One region of the Sporosarcina sp. P37 genome, then DNA from elsewhere that is predicted to be linked to it. Evidence: riboswitches for the same ligand, from Rfam matches in the RefSeq annotation. Region 1 holds a riboswitch; the other holds the start of a gene.
The links. A riboswitch is a leader RNA that binds a small molecule or an ion and turns the genes downstream of it on or off. The one in region 1 is predicted to bind S-adenosylmethionine.

Region 1 (8,227 bases):
TAACATAGCTGCTGACCGCGCCAACCGTGAGCGCTTTTTCCTTGATGAATTCGAGATCTTTACCTTCTCCGACATCCAGGCAAACCGCTACTACGTTATATCCTTGCTCCGTTAACCATTGAATCGCAACTGATGTGTCTAAACCGCCTGAATAGGCTAAAACAACTTTTTTCTTTTCCATGGGTACGTCCCCTTTCACGCAAGCGTGTGTATGTTTATTCAAGTTGATGTATTTTTATAATACCACATTTTATGTAAAAAACAATAGAAAAGAATAAAAAAAACAGACACATGATAATAAAATGTGTCTGTTTTTCTTCAATTATCTAATGCCGTGTGCAACCATTGCGTCAGCTACACGAAGGAAGCCCGCCACATTGGCGCCCATGACTAAATTGCCTGGCTTGCCGTAATCATTTGCTGCATTCTTGCAGTCTCTGTAAATATTCTGCATGACTTCTTTCAGGTGCATATCTACTTGCTCTTCTGACCACGACAGTCGCTGGCTGTTTTGAGACATTTCCATCGCTGAAACAGCAACACCGCCCGCATTGGCAGCTTTTGCAGGAGCAAATAATACATTGTGCTCTTGGAATATTTCAATGGCTTCAATTGTACAAGGCATATTCGCACCTTCCCCAACCGCTTTAACTCCATTAGCGATCAGCATATGCGCTGCAATTTCATCAATTTCATTTTGTGTCGCACATGGAAGTGCAATATCACAAGGGATTGACCAAATTGCTGTGCAATCCGCATGGTATTCTGCTTCTAAATGCTCTTTTGTATATTCCCAAATCCGTTTATTGCCGACTTCTTTCAGTTCTTTCACCAGATCCAGATCAATGCCGTTTTTATCATAAATATAACCGTCAGAATCACTGCACGCAACGACCTTTGCACCAAGCTGCATAGCTTTTTCCATTGCATACGTCGAAACATTTCCTGAACCTGACACGACAACTGTCTGGCCTTCAAATGAAAGTCCGTTTTCTTTCAGCATCTCATCCACGAAATACACCGTACCATAGCCCGTCGCTTCTTTCCGGCCCAAGCTGCCGCCGTGATCCGGATTCTTTCCTGTAAGGATACCGGCCTCATAGCCGCCTTTAATACGATTATACTGGCCAAATAAATAGCCGATTTCACGTTTGCCCACACCGATATCTCCTGCCGGCACGTCAATATCCGGACCGATATGTCTGCTCAGTTCCGTCATGAAGCTTTGTGTAAAACGCATGATTTCACGATCTGACTTTCCTTTTGGATCGAAGTCCGAGCCGCCTTTACCTGCGCCTATCGGCTGTCCGGTTAAGGCATTTTTGAATATTTGCTCGAAAGCCAGGAATTTCATAATACTGTTATTGACGGATGGGTGAAAACGCAATCCGCCTTTATAAGGTCCAAGATCGCTGTTGAATTGAACGCGGAAACCTCTATTGACGTGAACTTTCCCTTTATCATCTTCCCAAGCTACGCGGAATGAAATGATTCGTTCAGGTTCTGTAATGCGCTCAAGAATACCGTTTGACATAAATTCGGGATGCTTGGCAAAGACCGGACGAAGGGAATCGAATATTTCTCTTGTTGCCTGTAAAAATTCCTTTTCATCTGGATTTCTTTTCTTTACCAGTTCATATACTTCATGAACGTAATCATTTGCTCGTTTACGATTGTTATAATCTACTTCACCAATCTTTGTCATCTGCAATCATCCCTTTCCAAGTTGTTCGTTATGCGTTCATGAGCGACTAGTCGCTCACTCTCTCTATCCTATTTCTTCAGAAACACTAGTGTTAGTTTATGAAAAGAATAAATCCTGCTTAATAAATTGAATTTTAATTGTTCGCAATATTTCTTTGTATTTCAATATTATTACTGAAAACAGAGCAAGTTACAAGATTTTTTTCTAATTTCTCTATTTCCATTTAACTTTTGTGTCAATTTTATGTACTCTCTTGATTATTTTCATTTACACTTCATTGAATATAGTGTATTATTAAACTATTCAAACAATTGGTGTTGAACTATTGATTTGAATAGGTTTCCGAACGCGTGGGAACTACTACGAAAAGAAAGAGGCGAAGCGCCATGACAAAGAAATCTCATACATTCCGCTCATTTTTAGGAGCAAACTTACTGCTAATCATGACATTTGCTTTCCTACCTGCTTTACTCGTAAATCCAGACATGGAAATGTTCCAAAACGCAATGAAAGTATTAACGAATGAATAAAAAACGTATCACAGAGCCTTTCCTGATTTCAGGAAAGGCTCTTGTTCTGTAAAACATTGTATCCGTCAAAAGCGCATTATTTTAACTGCATACAGATAATGCGTGATGCAATGCCTCAGTTTTTACCGTTTTCGCACAGTGAACCGATCTTCAAGCAGCAGCCAGTTTTGCGGAAACGCAAGTCCGAGTTTCCAGTACATGATGCCGCGCAGTCTAAATTGTTTTAACAGATTAAATTTCGCATTAATGCTCCTTGCATCTTCAAACCATACTTCATGTTGTGTGCCTTCTGCATCGTAGTACGTAAAATGCGGTGCCTGCGCCAGCGCATCATATTCTATTGCCGCGTTTACCTCGATTGCCAAGTTAGTCGCTGCTCTGGGACTGAGCGCCGCGGCAGCTTTACTGTCCGGCTGACCAAACGGAGCAGACCAATCATACCCATATAAATTCTGGCCTAAAAAAATTTTCTCCCGCGGGATCTGACTCACTGCATATTCTACAACTTTTGAAACCGGTCCAATGGGGCTGACGGCTTGCGGTGCACTGTATGTGTAACCCCATTCGTAGGTCATCAGTGTAACGAAATCCACAATCTCTCCATGTGCTTTATAATCATGCGCGCCATATATTCCTGTCGTCACTTCTCCTGCCTTTGGGGCCAGCGCTGTAGAAAGTGTAAGACCAGCTTTGTGAATCTGGTCCCGTGCATTACGCAATAACTGGTTATATAATTCTCTGTCTTCAGGGAACAGTAATTCAAAATCGAAATGAATATCATTATAGCCGACTTCTTTGGCGATTTTTATAGCATTTTGAATCATCCGGTTCTGTGCTTCAAGATCAGTGAATAGGACATGCCCCAATTCTGCACTGAACGAAAAATTCTCAAGATTGCTTAGCACCATCATATTTACAGCCCCTGCATTGCTGGCGATAGCCGGAATATCTGCCAGACTGGGCGCCTTCAGTGAGCCGTCCCGCTGGACTTCATAACTGAACATCGCCAAATAAGTCAGTCCATCCACGCGTCTGCGCACTTCAGCCAGCATGTCCTGACTGACCGGGGTTCTCGGTTCTACATACAGTAACGAGTCAATTGGCGTTTTGACTTCCTGAGGGATGTACAGCCGCTGACCGATCATCAATCGTGAGGAAGGATTAATCGAATTAATTTCCGCTAGTCGTGCGACGGTTAATCCGAATCGCTGGGCAATCAAATACAGACTGTCTCCCGGCCGCACCCAATAATATGAGCCGACAATCGGAATGACAAGCGCTTGTCCCACTGCAAGTCGCGTGTCGCTTTCTAATTCATTCGCTTCCGCAATTTGCTCGTACGGAACGCCGTATATTTTACCGATTTTGTATAAGCTCTCCCCTTGTGAAACTACATGAATCTGCATGAACTCCACTACCCTTCTCTAGTTCTACCCCAATAATATGATCACATACTGCCCGCTATGCATGAATTAACCAATCGATTGATTATGTGTATACGTTCATCTTTGCTTCACATACTATCCTCGATGCAAACGACAATTGAAGGAGGAAATGTAGTTGACAAATCAATTCGAAACATCTCAAAACATGCAGGGCGAACAGGTTCCCCCATCGATGAATCATGGCGGTCATGAATTATTTGATGTTCATGAAGTTCTAAATGCAGCAGTGGGAGCTTTGAATCAATCAATGATTCTGCGTCCTCATGTACAGGACCCCGAACTTCTGGATATTCTGGACCGCCAATACCGGTTTATGCTGGACGAATACAATATTACCGTCGAATGCTTCAAATCAGGCAAAGACCCTTCTCATCCGACCCAGCGTTACCAAATGAAGGCAGGCAGCGACTTTGTCTACGGCATAAAGGAAAAAGCCCCTTCCAAGCCAATCCACTCCACAAGTGAAATCACTGATGAGATCATATCCGGGTTCTTGCTTGGGGCTGCCAAGGAAGGCGCGACAGGCAAGACAGCCGCTTCATTGGAAGTATGTAACCCTGTTGTCCGCCGGGTACTTGCCGATTCTGTAGCGAACTGTATTGAAATGGCCTATGAATTGGCGATTTATCAAAACAAGCATCAGTATTACCAAGTGCCGCAGCTGAATACGCATGATATGCAGATGCTATTGAATTCATTCGCCCCATTTCAAGGTCAGCCAGCCATGCCCAAAAACCTTCAATAACCGTTCTGTTTCAGCAGGTGGAGTCATTACTCCATCTGCTTTTTTGCTTTCCTGTACATTATATTTGTATACTGTAGTGAGAAATACAGCTAAAGGGGTGCTACTATGAAAGTTGCGATTTTTGATTTTGACGGTACATTGTACAAAGAAGAAACGTTTAAATTATTGATGGATCAATTAAAAAAACATCCGGTCCACAAAAAATACTATGGGAAATTTTATCGTTCCATCCTGCCGCTTTATATCCGGTATAAATTAAATATTCTTCCTGAAAGCAAAATGAAAGAACGTTCCATGATGCTCTATCTGCAGGCACTCGAATCATTAACACTTACGGAGCTAAAAGGGTTTTTCACCGGCATGCAGGACGTCATGATGGCGGACTTTAATGAGCAAGTCGTCAGCCGCCTGGCAAAACACCGCAAAGAAGGTTACCGCGTGTTACTCGTTTCAGGTGCATATACACCTTTTTTAACTGCAGTTACCAGTCATTTGACATTCGATACAATCATCGGTACGGACATCCCGTCAACTGGAGAACATATCGCAATGGATCAGCCGTTTTTACATATTCAGGGCACAAGAAAAACCGAGCAAATCAATTATGCCCTGCGAGGAGAGAGCGTCGACTGGGCCGGCAGCTTCGCTTACGGGGACAGCATTTCGGATCTGCCCGTCCTGGAGCAGGTCGGGCATCCCGTGGCTGTTCGTCCTGACGAGAAACTCAGAGCTGTTGCAAAGAAACGGAACTGGGAGATTTTATAAAAAAGAAGAGCTCTGATGTAAGATCAGGGCCCTTCTCATTATGGCGACTTTAATGAATTGATATATAAACTGCCGTCTGTCTGAATTTCCGCATAAAATACATGTTCAGGTTTGGATATGCCTTGCTTTTTTAGCTGCTCTGTCAGCCAGACGTCGGTCAGTTTCAATTCACGCATATTCTTCTCTTCTACTTTGCCGTCCGTAATAATTTCTGTTGGAATATATTTCGGCGGCGTGACAGCTGCTTTTACATCTTTCTTCGTGGCAGGTTCTTCACCCGCTTTCAGCAGGACGCTTAAATTGCCGTTTGTTTCAAAAATAGCAAAATTGACGTCTTTCACGGAAAATACTGATTGCTCACGCAGCATCATATTCAAATCATTAAAACTTAACCGTAATTTTCGCAAAGAACCTTCGATAATTTTCCCATTTTGAATGACAATCATCGGCTTGTCGTCAAGCAGCACACGGAGCTTAATGGATTTAAACGATAAAAAATTAGCTAAAATTGTCAGCAATGCCCATAAGATCATGCCATACAGTCCGTTCAAAAATGGAGTTTCAGACTCTCCTGCCAAATCGGCTGCAATCGAACCGATCGTGATGCCTGTCACATAATGAAAAAATGTCAGCTGGGACACTTGCTTCTTCCCCATAAATCGTGCCAAAATGAGCAGCACGACAAATGAAATGACTGTACGCAGCGTCATCTCCCAAAAAGCCAATTCCCAAAATTCATCAATGTTCACAACATACACCTCCACTAGTCGGAGTATGTGCAAACTAGAAGCATCTATTCACCGCGCCTTTTAATTCCAGACATATGGCGTTTTTTGGTATACATAATAATTGAGCCAATTTGAGAACAATAAATGCGTGTGTGAACGCCATGTGTTTTTCGGTTCTTTTGTCGGGTCATCATTCGGGAAATAGTTTTCTGGAACGTCAATGTCCGCTCCCTTTTGTACATCCCGTGCATATTCTTCTGCCAGCGTATGGGCATCATATTCTAAATGACCCGTCACCATAATATGTTTAGAATCCTTGGAAATCACAATAAATGCACCCGCATCTTCAGAAGCTGAAAGCAAAGTCAAATCAGGATGTTTTTTAATTTCTTCCAATGAAACACCTGTGTGACGGGAATGCGGTGCCACGTAAACGTCATTAAATCCGCGGGCGAGATTCACCGTCGCATCAGTAATATCATGTGAAAACACACCGAAACATTTCTTTGGCAATTCAAACTTGTTAATACCGTAGTGATGATAAAGTGCCGCTTGTGCGCCCCAGCATATATGCAGGACGGAAGTAACATTCGTTTTCGTCCAATCCATAATTTCCTCTAACTCTTTCCAATAGACAACATCTTCAAATTCCATCAGTTCGACTGGTGCGCCAGTTATAATCATGCCGTCAAAACGGCGGTGTTTCACATGTTCAAATGTCGTATAAAACGTTTCCAGATGATTCTGGCTGACATTTTTGGAAACATACGTAGCTGTATTCAAGAATGTAACATTTACTTGCAAAGGAGTATTTCCCAGCAAACGGAGCAACTGCAGTTCCGTTTTTTCTTTTTCAGGCATTAAATTTAATATCAGAATATTTATCGGACGGATATCCTGTGCGACCGCACGTTCTTCGTCCATAATAAAAATTTTCTCTTTCTTCAATAACTCTCCTGCCGGCAGATGTTTCGGTATATTAATTGGCATTCCAATTCCTCCTTGACCTTTTCTCATTAGTATTTCCATATAAAAAAACCCTTTTTTCTAAAGATAAGAAATCAGGGTTTGCCGTTCACCGTTCTTATCTCTCAAGACAACAATCTTGTTGGAGGTAGCACCTTCCTGTCTGCACAGAGGTTGCTGAAGCTTCATCAGGCCAAATCCCTCAGCTTCTCTTGATAAGAAATATTTAATTATTGACTATTATAGCATTAATAAATAAATTGTATAGTTTAATTTTCAAATTTTTCTGCGCATTCGAGTTTCATAAATTGTAGACAGCGTCCGTTAGTGTATAATAGATACTACTAACTACTTTTCCCGGGGGCGGAGCTTATGAAGTCTTTAGGCATTGTTCGTAAAGTTGATCATCTCGGCAGAATTGTGATTCCAAAAGAACTTCGAAATTCTTTGCTGATTGATAAGGGAGACCCTATCGAGATTTTCGCAGAGGATGACCGGATTATTCTGAGAAAATACCAAGTCAATAGAGCTTGTTTCATTACTGGTGAAGTACTGGACGAAAATAAAGAGTTATCAAACGGCTTTTTCATCAGTCCGCAAGGCGCCAAAATCCTTTTGGAACAGCTGAAAGATTTCACGTAATAAAAAACCGTCTCAGTGATGAGACAGTTTGAGACTGAAGACAAACTCCAGTAATCAGGAGCTTGTCTTCAGTTTTTTGATGAGTTTTCAGCGTTGAGCAGACTGTCAGCACTTCGGTCTTACCGCATATCGACATGTGTCAGCCCGTTAAAACTCCGTGCTATATTACGTTAAACTATTAATAAACTCTTCGATCTCTTCTTTTGTTTTACGGTTTTTACTGACAAATCGGCCAGTTTCTTTGCCTTCACTGAATGCAACGAAGCTCGGGATTCCGAATATATCAAGCTGGCTGCAAAGATCAATGAAGTCGTCGCGGTCTACAGAGATAAATTGATATTCGGCGAATTCCGTTTCCAATGCAGGTAAGAATGGTTCAATCACCCGGCAGTCAGGGCACCAATCAGCGGTGAACAAAAAAATCACTCGTTCTTCTGTTTTAAGTTGCTCAAATTGCTCCATGGATTCTAGCTTTTTCATTTTCCGACTCTCCTTTATTGAATAGTACAGGCTTCACTATACACGTTTTTCGCAACTTCTTGTCATTAGACGACTTATGCGATTTACCGCTACTTTTTTTAATTACTGATGATTTCGGATAAAACAACAGCCATAACCGAACGTTCACAAATATTTCAATAATTACGTTCGTATTTACGTGTTTTTCATATTTTCTTGAAAAGTAATTGACAATAGTTTTT
Region 2 (8,227 bases), 570 kb from region 1:
CTTTGTGAAATTCGCCAAAGAATTCATGGATGCAGACAAACCTGTATTTGCTATTTGTCACGGTCCGCAGTTACTGATCACAGCAAAAGCGCTGGAAGGCCGCGATGCAACAGGTTATAAATCTATTCGCGTGGATATGGAATACGCTGGCGTGAAATATGCAGACAAAGAAGTCGTGGTGTGTCAGAACCAGCTTGTAACAAGCCGTCAGCCGGATGACATCCCCGCTTTTAACCGTGAATCATTGAAATTGCTGGAAAAATAATAATAGTTCAGCCGTCCGGGTATTTACAGCCCGGGCGGTTTTTCTATGTGCATTTTCCGCTCATAAAATTAACCGCGGGACCATACATTGGGGTATATTTTAAAATTCGTTGAAAAAGATTCTCAATTGCACTTGAAAATTGTTCTCAATGGGAGTATGCTAAAAGCAACGAATAACACGGAGAGACGATCGAGTCTTATAATTGAAAGGTCGGGATCTACTATGTATAAGATTGTTGCGTTGGCGGTACTGGCGGGAATTGGCTTAGGTGCGGCAGCAGGATTTTCATTTGGAAGCAAAGAACTGACAGGCATGGCGGCCGGACTCGCGGCGCTGGTGTTTATCGCAGCACCGGCGGCAGTAGTCTATGCAAGCGAAAAGAAAAAATGGCAGCAGGCGCATTAATCCATCACACGAAAACAACAGTCCGCACAGTCGATTCCATTCTGACTGTGCGGACTGTTTTATTTTACTTATTGTATCTTCACGCCTTCTGCAGCTTCCTTTGCAGCATAAAGGGCCTGTTTGACGTCAGCGATCAGGTCTTCCGCCTCTTCCACGCCGACAGAGAAACGCAGCAGACGGTCGTCTACGCCGCGGCGATTCCGTTCTTCAACCGGTATATCCATATGCGTTTGCGTAGTCGGATAGGTAATGAAGCTTTCCACTCCGCCCAAACTTTCAGCAAATGAAATTAACTTCATATTCTCCAGGAACGGACCGACCCACTCGCTGTTCTGTACACGGAACGACAGCATGCCGCCGACGCCTGCATACAGTACATCTGAAATGAGAGGTTCTTGTTCCAAATAGGAGACCATCGCTTTAGCATTGGCATCATGTTGTTTCATGCGCAAATGCAAAGTTTTCAGGCCGCGTACTACCAGCCAAGAATCAAATGGAGACAGTGTCGCTCCGATGGCGTTATGGCTAGTAAACAGTCGTTCACATAATTCTTCGCCTTTTGCCACGACAAGCCCCGCAAGCACATCATTGTGACCGCCGATATATTTAGTCGCGCTATGGATGACAATGTCTGCTCCTTCTTCAATCGGACGCTGGAAATAAGGGGTCAGAAATGTATTGTCAACGATGAGCAGCAGTCCGTGCTTTTTGGCGAGCTCTGCATAAGTGCTGATTGTAATATTTTGCATTAATGGATTCGTAGGCGTCTCCAGGAAAATAGCTCTTGTGCGTTCCGTGATAGCCTGCTCCACTTCTGAAACATTTTCAAATGACAGATAGTTTGTCGTGATGTTATACGTATTTTTGTATTGAGTAAACAGACGGTACGTACCGCCGTACAAGTCTTCAGGCGCAAGCAGTTCGTCCCCGGTTTTGAAAAGAGATAAGATGAGCTGAATGGCTGCCATACCGGAACTGCACGCGAATCCCTGATCTCCGGACTCCAAATCTGCGATTCCATCTTCAAGTACAGAACGTGTGGGATTTTTTGTTCTCGTGTAATCATACCCCGTAGATTTGCCGAGCCCGTCGTGATGGTAGGCTGTCGACATATAGATTGGCGGATTAACCGCCCCTGTTTTTTCGTCACTGTGATTGCCTAGTTGTACTAATCTCGTTTCTAATCCGCTGTTTGTCATGAATATCCATCCCTTCAGAAAAAAATAAAAGAGGACCTCTTCTTTTCGAATAGGCCCCCGAACATACAAGTGTATAGATTATTCTCATCTTCAAGGTGGACTCACCCTTGGAATTAGCACCGTGCCTGAGCTGGTTGCTGAGACTTCGCCGGGCCTATCCCTCCGTCTCTCTCGATAAGAATATTCACAATATAAGCAAAAGTGTTGACGAATTCATTCTATCATGTGTAAATAACGGATGCAAGTTTCCATTCAATCATCAATTGATGTCTTTTTATTTCAGTAAAATTATTGCTATACTGATAGACAATATGTATCGGTGAAGGAGGATTTTCATAATGGCTTGGGCGTATGTTGCATTAGCCGCTGTTGTAGAGATTTTCTGGGTTGTCGGTCTCCGATACTCGGAAACGGTCTGGCAATGGGCGGGAACGGGCGCAGCGATTATTTTCAGTTTTTACTTCATTATAAAAGCATGTGAAAAACTGCCTTCAGGAACTGTCTATGCAGTCTTTACAGGATCAGGAGCCGCAGCCATTCTGCTCGTTGATATATTTGTCTTCCATGCAGGGTTCACCTGGATTACGCTGTCTTTCATTGGATTAATTGTCATTGGGGTTGTCGGTATTAAAATGACGACAGATGAACATGGAGAGCAGAAGGGGGACGGCTGACAATGGCATGGGTTTATTTAATTATTGCCAGTCTTGGCGAAATTTTCGGTGTAATGAGCATCAATTATTACTTACAGAACCGCTCCGTAAAACGCCTGTTACTGATCGTCGGAATCTTTGGTTTTGGGTTTGTTTTTCTGTCATTGGCTATGCGGGAAATTCAGATGAGTACTGCTTACGCGGTATGGACAGGCTTAGGCGCAGCAGGTGCGGTGTTAATGGGGATATTGATTTTTAAGGAGCCGGCAAGTGGTAAGAGACTGTTCTTCTTATCACTCATTATTTTAGGTGCAGTAGGATTAAAATTATTCGGCTGAATGAAAGGCGGTGCTGATGATGATTTACTGGAACAGTTTTGATATAGAGCATGGCCTTGTTGCGCTTGCTGCAACTGAAAAGGGTGTCTGCTACATCGGTCTTGGAGAAGGCAGTGAAGAACGTATGAAAAACTGGCTGTCGAGGCAGTTTGGTGAAGCGGCAGTTATGCAGGATGCAGACAGATTATCGGATGCTGCAGCAGAAATCAGCAAGTACTTGTCCGGTGAAATCCGCCAATTTGTTTCACCGTTCGATAGCATCGGCACGTCATTTCAGCTTGCTGTTTGGGAAGTGCTGCGGGACATTCCCTATGGCGAAACTGCTGCCTATTCAGATATCGCAGAATCAATCGGACGTCCGGCTGCTGTCCGGGCCGTTGCATCGGCAATTGGAAAAAACCCTTTGTTGCTGATAGTTCCGTGTCACCGGGTCATTGGAAAAAACGGAAGTCTGTCCGGCTATCGTGATGGGCTCCAATGGAAAGAACGCTTACTTTGTCTGGAGAAGGAATTTGCAGGACTTTGTTGAACCGGCTGATACCGCAGTGCGTGCATCAGAGACCTCGTGCGGTTTCTGCGGACAGTGCGCGATGTCCGGGATAAATATATAAATTAAAAAAGAGCCATGGCGGGTTCTTTTTTATTTGTATCTGCCTGTCTGTCACAAATTTTTAGATGTTGTAACCTATCATTCAAATTATCGATTATAATGAATACTGGAGACAGGAGTGAATGACTTGCAATATAAGCAGATTAAGCCTAAAAAGATATATGAAGAAGTAGCAGATGCATTGGTTCATCTGATCCGGTCCGGAAAATTAAAGCCTGGAGATAAATTAGATTCTGTCCAGCAGCTGGCACAAAATTTCAATGTAGGAAGATCGGCTGTCCGGGAGGCCTTGACATCCTTACGGGCGATGGGCTTAATTGAAATGCGTCAGGGGGAAGGGACGTATGTATTGGAATTTTCATCAGACGGCCTGAAGTTCCCTCTTCATAGCGCGATGCTCATGAGCGAAGAAGATGTTTTTCATTTGCTTGGCGTCCGAAAAATATTAGAAGCAGGGGCTGCACACGCGGCGGCTGTTAATAGAACAGATGAGGATCTAGTAAAGATGGAAGAAGCTCTAGTTGAAATGAAACAACACGCAGGCGATATCGTCCTGGGTGAAAAAGCAGATTTAGATTTTCATTTTGCAGTTGCCCGTGCAAGCGGCAATCCGATCTTGGTCAGTCTGATGAATCACGTATCAGATTTAATGAGTGAATCCATGAGAGAAACGCGAAGAATTTGTCTGTATTCGAAGACTGCGGCCGCAGACCGTCTGCATGAAGAGCACGAAGCAATACTTACAGCCATCAAAAATCAATCGCCTGATGCTGCGGCACTGAATATGCAGGCACATTTACAAAATGTAGAATCAGTTTTATCCGAGTATATGCGCACGTTACATCCATAATCCGTTTCACCCGTTCTATATGCGGGTGATTTTTTTATCAGAAAATATAGTAAACGTCTGTTCATATGAAAAGATCTATAGTATGCTAGAAAATAATTAAGTCATCTGATGACCTGTTGACTAGAAAAATTCCCAAAATGAGGTGAATGAAAATGAAAGTAAGTTTATTTATTACTTGTCTGGTGGATATGTTTTATGCAGAGACCGGCAAAGACATGGCGGAAGTATTGGAGAAACAAGGTTGTGAACTGTCATTTCCTAAAGGCCAAGTCTGCTGCGGACAGCCGGCCTATAACAGCGGATATGTAGAAAGCTCAAAATCCGCTATGAAGAATATGATCAAGGCATTTGAAGGAGCTGACTATGTAGTGACCCCCTCCGGGTCCTGTGCCGCGATGTTTAAATTATATCCGGACGTATTTAAGGATGATCCGAAGTGGCTGCCGAGAGCGCAAGAGCTGGCAGACAAAACGTATGAGTTCACGCAATTTCTTGTCAATGTTCTGAAGACAGAAAATGTAGGAGCGAAACTGACAGGAAAAGCAACGTATCATCCATCCTGCCATATGACCCGATTACTTGGCGCAAAGGAAGAGCCGGGGAAATTGCTGGCGCAAGTGGAGGGACTCGAGATGATCCCGTTGCCGAACGCACATAATTGCTGCGGCTTTGGCGGAACATTCTCCGTTAAAATGGGCGACATTTCTGAACAGATGGTAGATGAGAAGGTGAACAGCGCCATCATGACGGAAGCAGATTATGTAATTGGTGCAGACTGCGGCTGCCTGATGAATATCGGAGGACGCGCTGAGCGTTCGGGTAAGCCGATCCGGGTCATGCATATCGCGCAAGTGCTGAACAGTCACGAATAAATCAGAAATGAGGTGATGCGAGATGGCTATGAAATTCAGCAAGAAAAACTTTACGGATCGTACTAAAGATAATATTTCTGACGAATTTATGCGGCAGGCAGTAGCAGGCGCACAAGAACGATTGCACGGCAGAAGGCTCGATGCAGCGGAAGAGCTGGGGAATTGGGAAGAATGGCGTTCGCATGGAGAAGAAATCCGTCAGCATGTGCTTGAAAACCTGGACTATTATTTGCATCAGCTGAGTGAAAATGTGGCAGCACGCGGCGGTCATGTGTTTTTCGCCAAGACTGCCGAAGAAGCAAGCGCGTACGTCAGGGAGGTCATCGAGAAAAAAGGCGGGAAGAAAGTTGTGAAGTCGAAATCGATGGTCACGGAAGAAATTAATTTGAATACGGTTCTCGAAGAAGCGGGCTGCGAAGTAATTGAGACTGATTTGGGAGAGTATATTTTGCAAATAGATGATCATGATCCGCCTTCTCATATCGTAGCACCGGCGCTTCATAAAAACAGAGAACAGATTCGGGAAGTGTTTGAAGAAAAATTGGGGTACCGCCGCACATCCAAGCCCGAGGAACTGGCGCTGCATGCCCGGGAAAAGCTTCGTCAAGAATTTTTGGATGCGGATATTGGTATTACGGGCTGTAATTTTGCGATAGCGGAAACGGGTTCAATCAGTCTGGTGACCAATGAAGGAAATGCGAGACTTGTATCTGCATTACCGAAAACGCAAATCACCGTGATGGGCATGGAAAGAGTGGTCCCTTCCTTTGAGGAGTTTGAAGTGCTTGTCAGTTTATTGACCCGAAGTGCAGTCGGACAGAAGCTGACAAGCTATGTGACTGCTTTGACAGGTCCGCGTGATGAAGGGGATGCGGACGGTCCGGAAGAATTCCATCTGGTCATCGTTGACAATGGCCGGTCCGAAATTCTCGGCACAGAGTTCCAGTCAGTTCTGCAATGTATCCGCTGTGCGGCCTGTGTCAATGTCTGTCCGGTGTACCGTCATATCGGCGGCCACTCGTACGGTTCGATTTATTCAGGTCCAATCGGCGCGGTACTGTCACCGCTGCTCGGCGGATATGATGACTTCAAAGAGCTGCCGTTTGCTTCCACATTATGCGGAGCCTGCACAGATGCCTGTCCTGTGAAAATTCCTCTTCATGAACTGCTTCATACACATCGCAGAATCATCGTTGAAGAAGAAGGGCGTTCGCCTATTTCCGAACGGCTTGCGATGAAAGCATTTGGAATTGGTGCGTCTTCCAATCCGCTGTATTCCATGGGAGCGAAGATGGCGGCTGCTGCAATGAAGCCGCTGACGAAAAATGACCGGATTTCAACAGGTCCCGGTCCATTGAAAGAATGGACAGATTTGCGGGAATTCCCGGCAGTCGGCAACACCCGTTTCCGGGACTGGTTCTATGATCAGAAAGGGGGCGAATGACTATGGCCGGAACCATTCAAAACCGCGAAAGTTTCCTCTCATCAATCGCTGCGCAGTTAGGCCGTGAACCGAAAATGAATGCAGACAAGCCTGTGTGGAAATATCAGCCGCAACGCAAAGTACTGCAGGATGCTTCGGCCGATGGATTGCTGGAAGTGCTGCGTGCACAGTGCGAACAAATTCATACCGATTTAATTGAGACAAAGAAAGCTGAGCTGCCCGCCGTGCTGCATGAAGCAGTAAACAGATATGGCGGGGGTCCGTTGTCGCTTTGGAAAGATGACCGATTTGCAGAATATGGATTAGATGAGCTGCTGGATACCATATGGCCTTCAGAACAAATTACCGTCAATAGTTGGGATGTTTCTCTTGGGGATAAAAATATTGAGCTTGCCGAGCAGGCCAATATCGGCATTACGTTCAGCGACATGACCCTTGCGGAATCAGGTACAGTCGTCCTGTTCAGCAGTGCGGATAAAGGACGTTCGGTCAGCCTGCTGCCTGCACATTACATCGCGCTGGTTCCGAAAAGTACGCTGGTTCCAAGAATTACTCAGGCATCGGATATGATCCGGCAGAAACTGGATGAAGGCGGGCAAGTTCCATCTTGCATCAACTTTATTACGGGTCCAAGCAACTCTGCAGATATCGAGATGAATCTGGTCATCGGTGTACACGGCCCTGTAAAAGCAATGTACATCGTAATAGATGATTGTTAGAATTCCGCAGTCTAAGTTCCGCAGAAAACGGGAACAGTTATTGAAATTCACTGAATAAAACGGAAGACCTATCCCGCAGAGATGGGCCTTCCGTTTATATTTTTTACTGCCGCGGACCAATTTCTTCCTGCAGCTGATCGACGTACTGCTTCGCTTCAAGCAAGGAAAAACCGAACACTTCCCGCGCCCGCTTTACTGCTTTCACAGTTTCCCCCTGTATAATCAGCAAACGAATAGAATCATCATCAACGGCAGGTCCCGGCAGACCCTCTGTCAGCTGCTCGAGCATAGACTGCTGACGCGCCAGCCGTCTCTCAATGCCGTGTAATTTCTGTAAAATGTAAAAACTGAAAAACACGATAAACACTATGGCGTAAATGAGCATATTCATCCCCCCGTAATAATTCTACGATTAAATTACATAAAAGTTTCAGAAAACATTTCATGCGCAGGTGGTTACTTTGCTGAGAAACAGGGAAAATAGTGTATAATGACACTATTATTGCAACGGAAGAAGGAGACGACTATGACTTCATCATATCAAGACGACAGCTTGGCGTTACACACAGATTTATACCAAATTAATATGGCCGAATCATACTGGGCAGACGGAATTCATGAACGGAAAGCCGTGTTTGAAGTGTATTTCAGAAAAATCCCGTTTGGCAACGGTTATGCGGTATTCGCGGGTCTCGAACATGTATTGAAGTATCTTGAAGAATTTTCATTCACAGAAAGTGATTTAGCCTACTTGCGCGAAGAGCTTGGATTCGCTGACGATTTCCTTGACTACCTCAAAGGCGTCCGTTTCACAGGCGATGTGTACTCCATGAAAGAAGGAGAGCTCGTTTTTGCAAATGAACCGATTATCC

Region 2: another riboswitch for S-adenosylmethionine. It lies ahead of SporoP37_RS06615 (methionine biosynthesis PLP-dependent protein); the one in region 1 lies ahead of metA (homoserine O-acetyltransferase MetA).

Annotation. Positions count from the first base shown of each region.
Region 1 covers NZ_CP015349.1:690,140-698,366, forward strand. Annotated here, with positions in the region: gene SporoP37_RS03615 (argininosuccinate synthase) at 1-181, opposite strand, end outside; gene gdhA (NADP-specific glutamate dehydrogenase) at 323-1,705, opposite strand; gene SporoP37_RS17220 (hypothetical protein) at 2,092-2,235, shown strand; gene SporoP37_RS03625 (glycoside hydrolase family 18 protein) at 2,358-3,641, opposite strand; gene SporoP37_RS03630 (spore coat protein) at 3,826-4,425, shown strand; gene SporoP37_RS03635 (HAD family hydrolase) at 4,531-5,190, shown strand; gene SporoP37_RS03640 (YetF domain-containing protein) at 5,229-5,933, opposite strand; gene metA (homoserine O-acetyltransferase MetA) at 6,000-6,908, opposite strand; SAM riboswitch class I at 7,000-7,106, opposite strand; gene SporoP37_RS03650 (AbrB/MazE/SpoVT family DNA-binding domain-containing protein) at 7,257-7,526, shown strand; gene SporoP37_RS03655 (thioredoxin family protein) at 7,692-8,006, opposite strand.
Region 2 covers NZ_CP015349.1:1,260,686-1,268,912, reverse strand. Annotated here, with positions in the region: gene SporoP37_RS06625 (type 1 glutamine amidotransferase domain-containing protein) at 1-265, shown strand, start outside; gene SporoP37_RS06620 (hypothetical protein) at 488-670, shown strand; gene SporoP37_RS06615 (methionine biosynthesis PLP-dependent protein) at 739-1,869, opposite strand; SAM riboswitch class I at 1,951-2,050, opposite strand; gene SporoP37_RS06610 (DMT family transporter) at 2,208-2,543, shown strand; gene SporoP37_RS06605 (DMT family transporter) at 2,546-2,860, shown strand; gene SporoP37_RS17650 (methylated-DNA--[protein]-cysteine S-methyltransferase) at 2,880-3,389, shown strand; gene SporoP37_RS06595 (FadR/GntR family transcriptional regulator) at 3,598-4,320, shown strand; gene SporoP37_RS06590 ((Fe-S)-binding protein) at 4,473-5,192, shown strand; gene SporoP37_RS06585 (LutB/LldF family L-lactate oxidation iron-sulfur protein) at 5,215-6,636, shown strand; gene SporoP37_RS06580 (LutC/YkgG family protein) at 6,639-7,355, shown strand; gene SporoP37_RS06575 (hypothetical protein) at 7,459-7,740, opposite strand; gene SporoP37_RS06570 (nicotinate phosphoribosyltransferase) at 7,882-8,227, shown strand, end outside.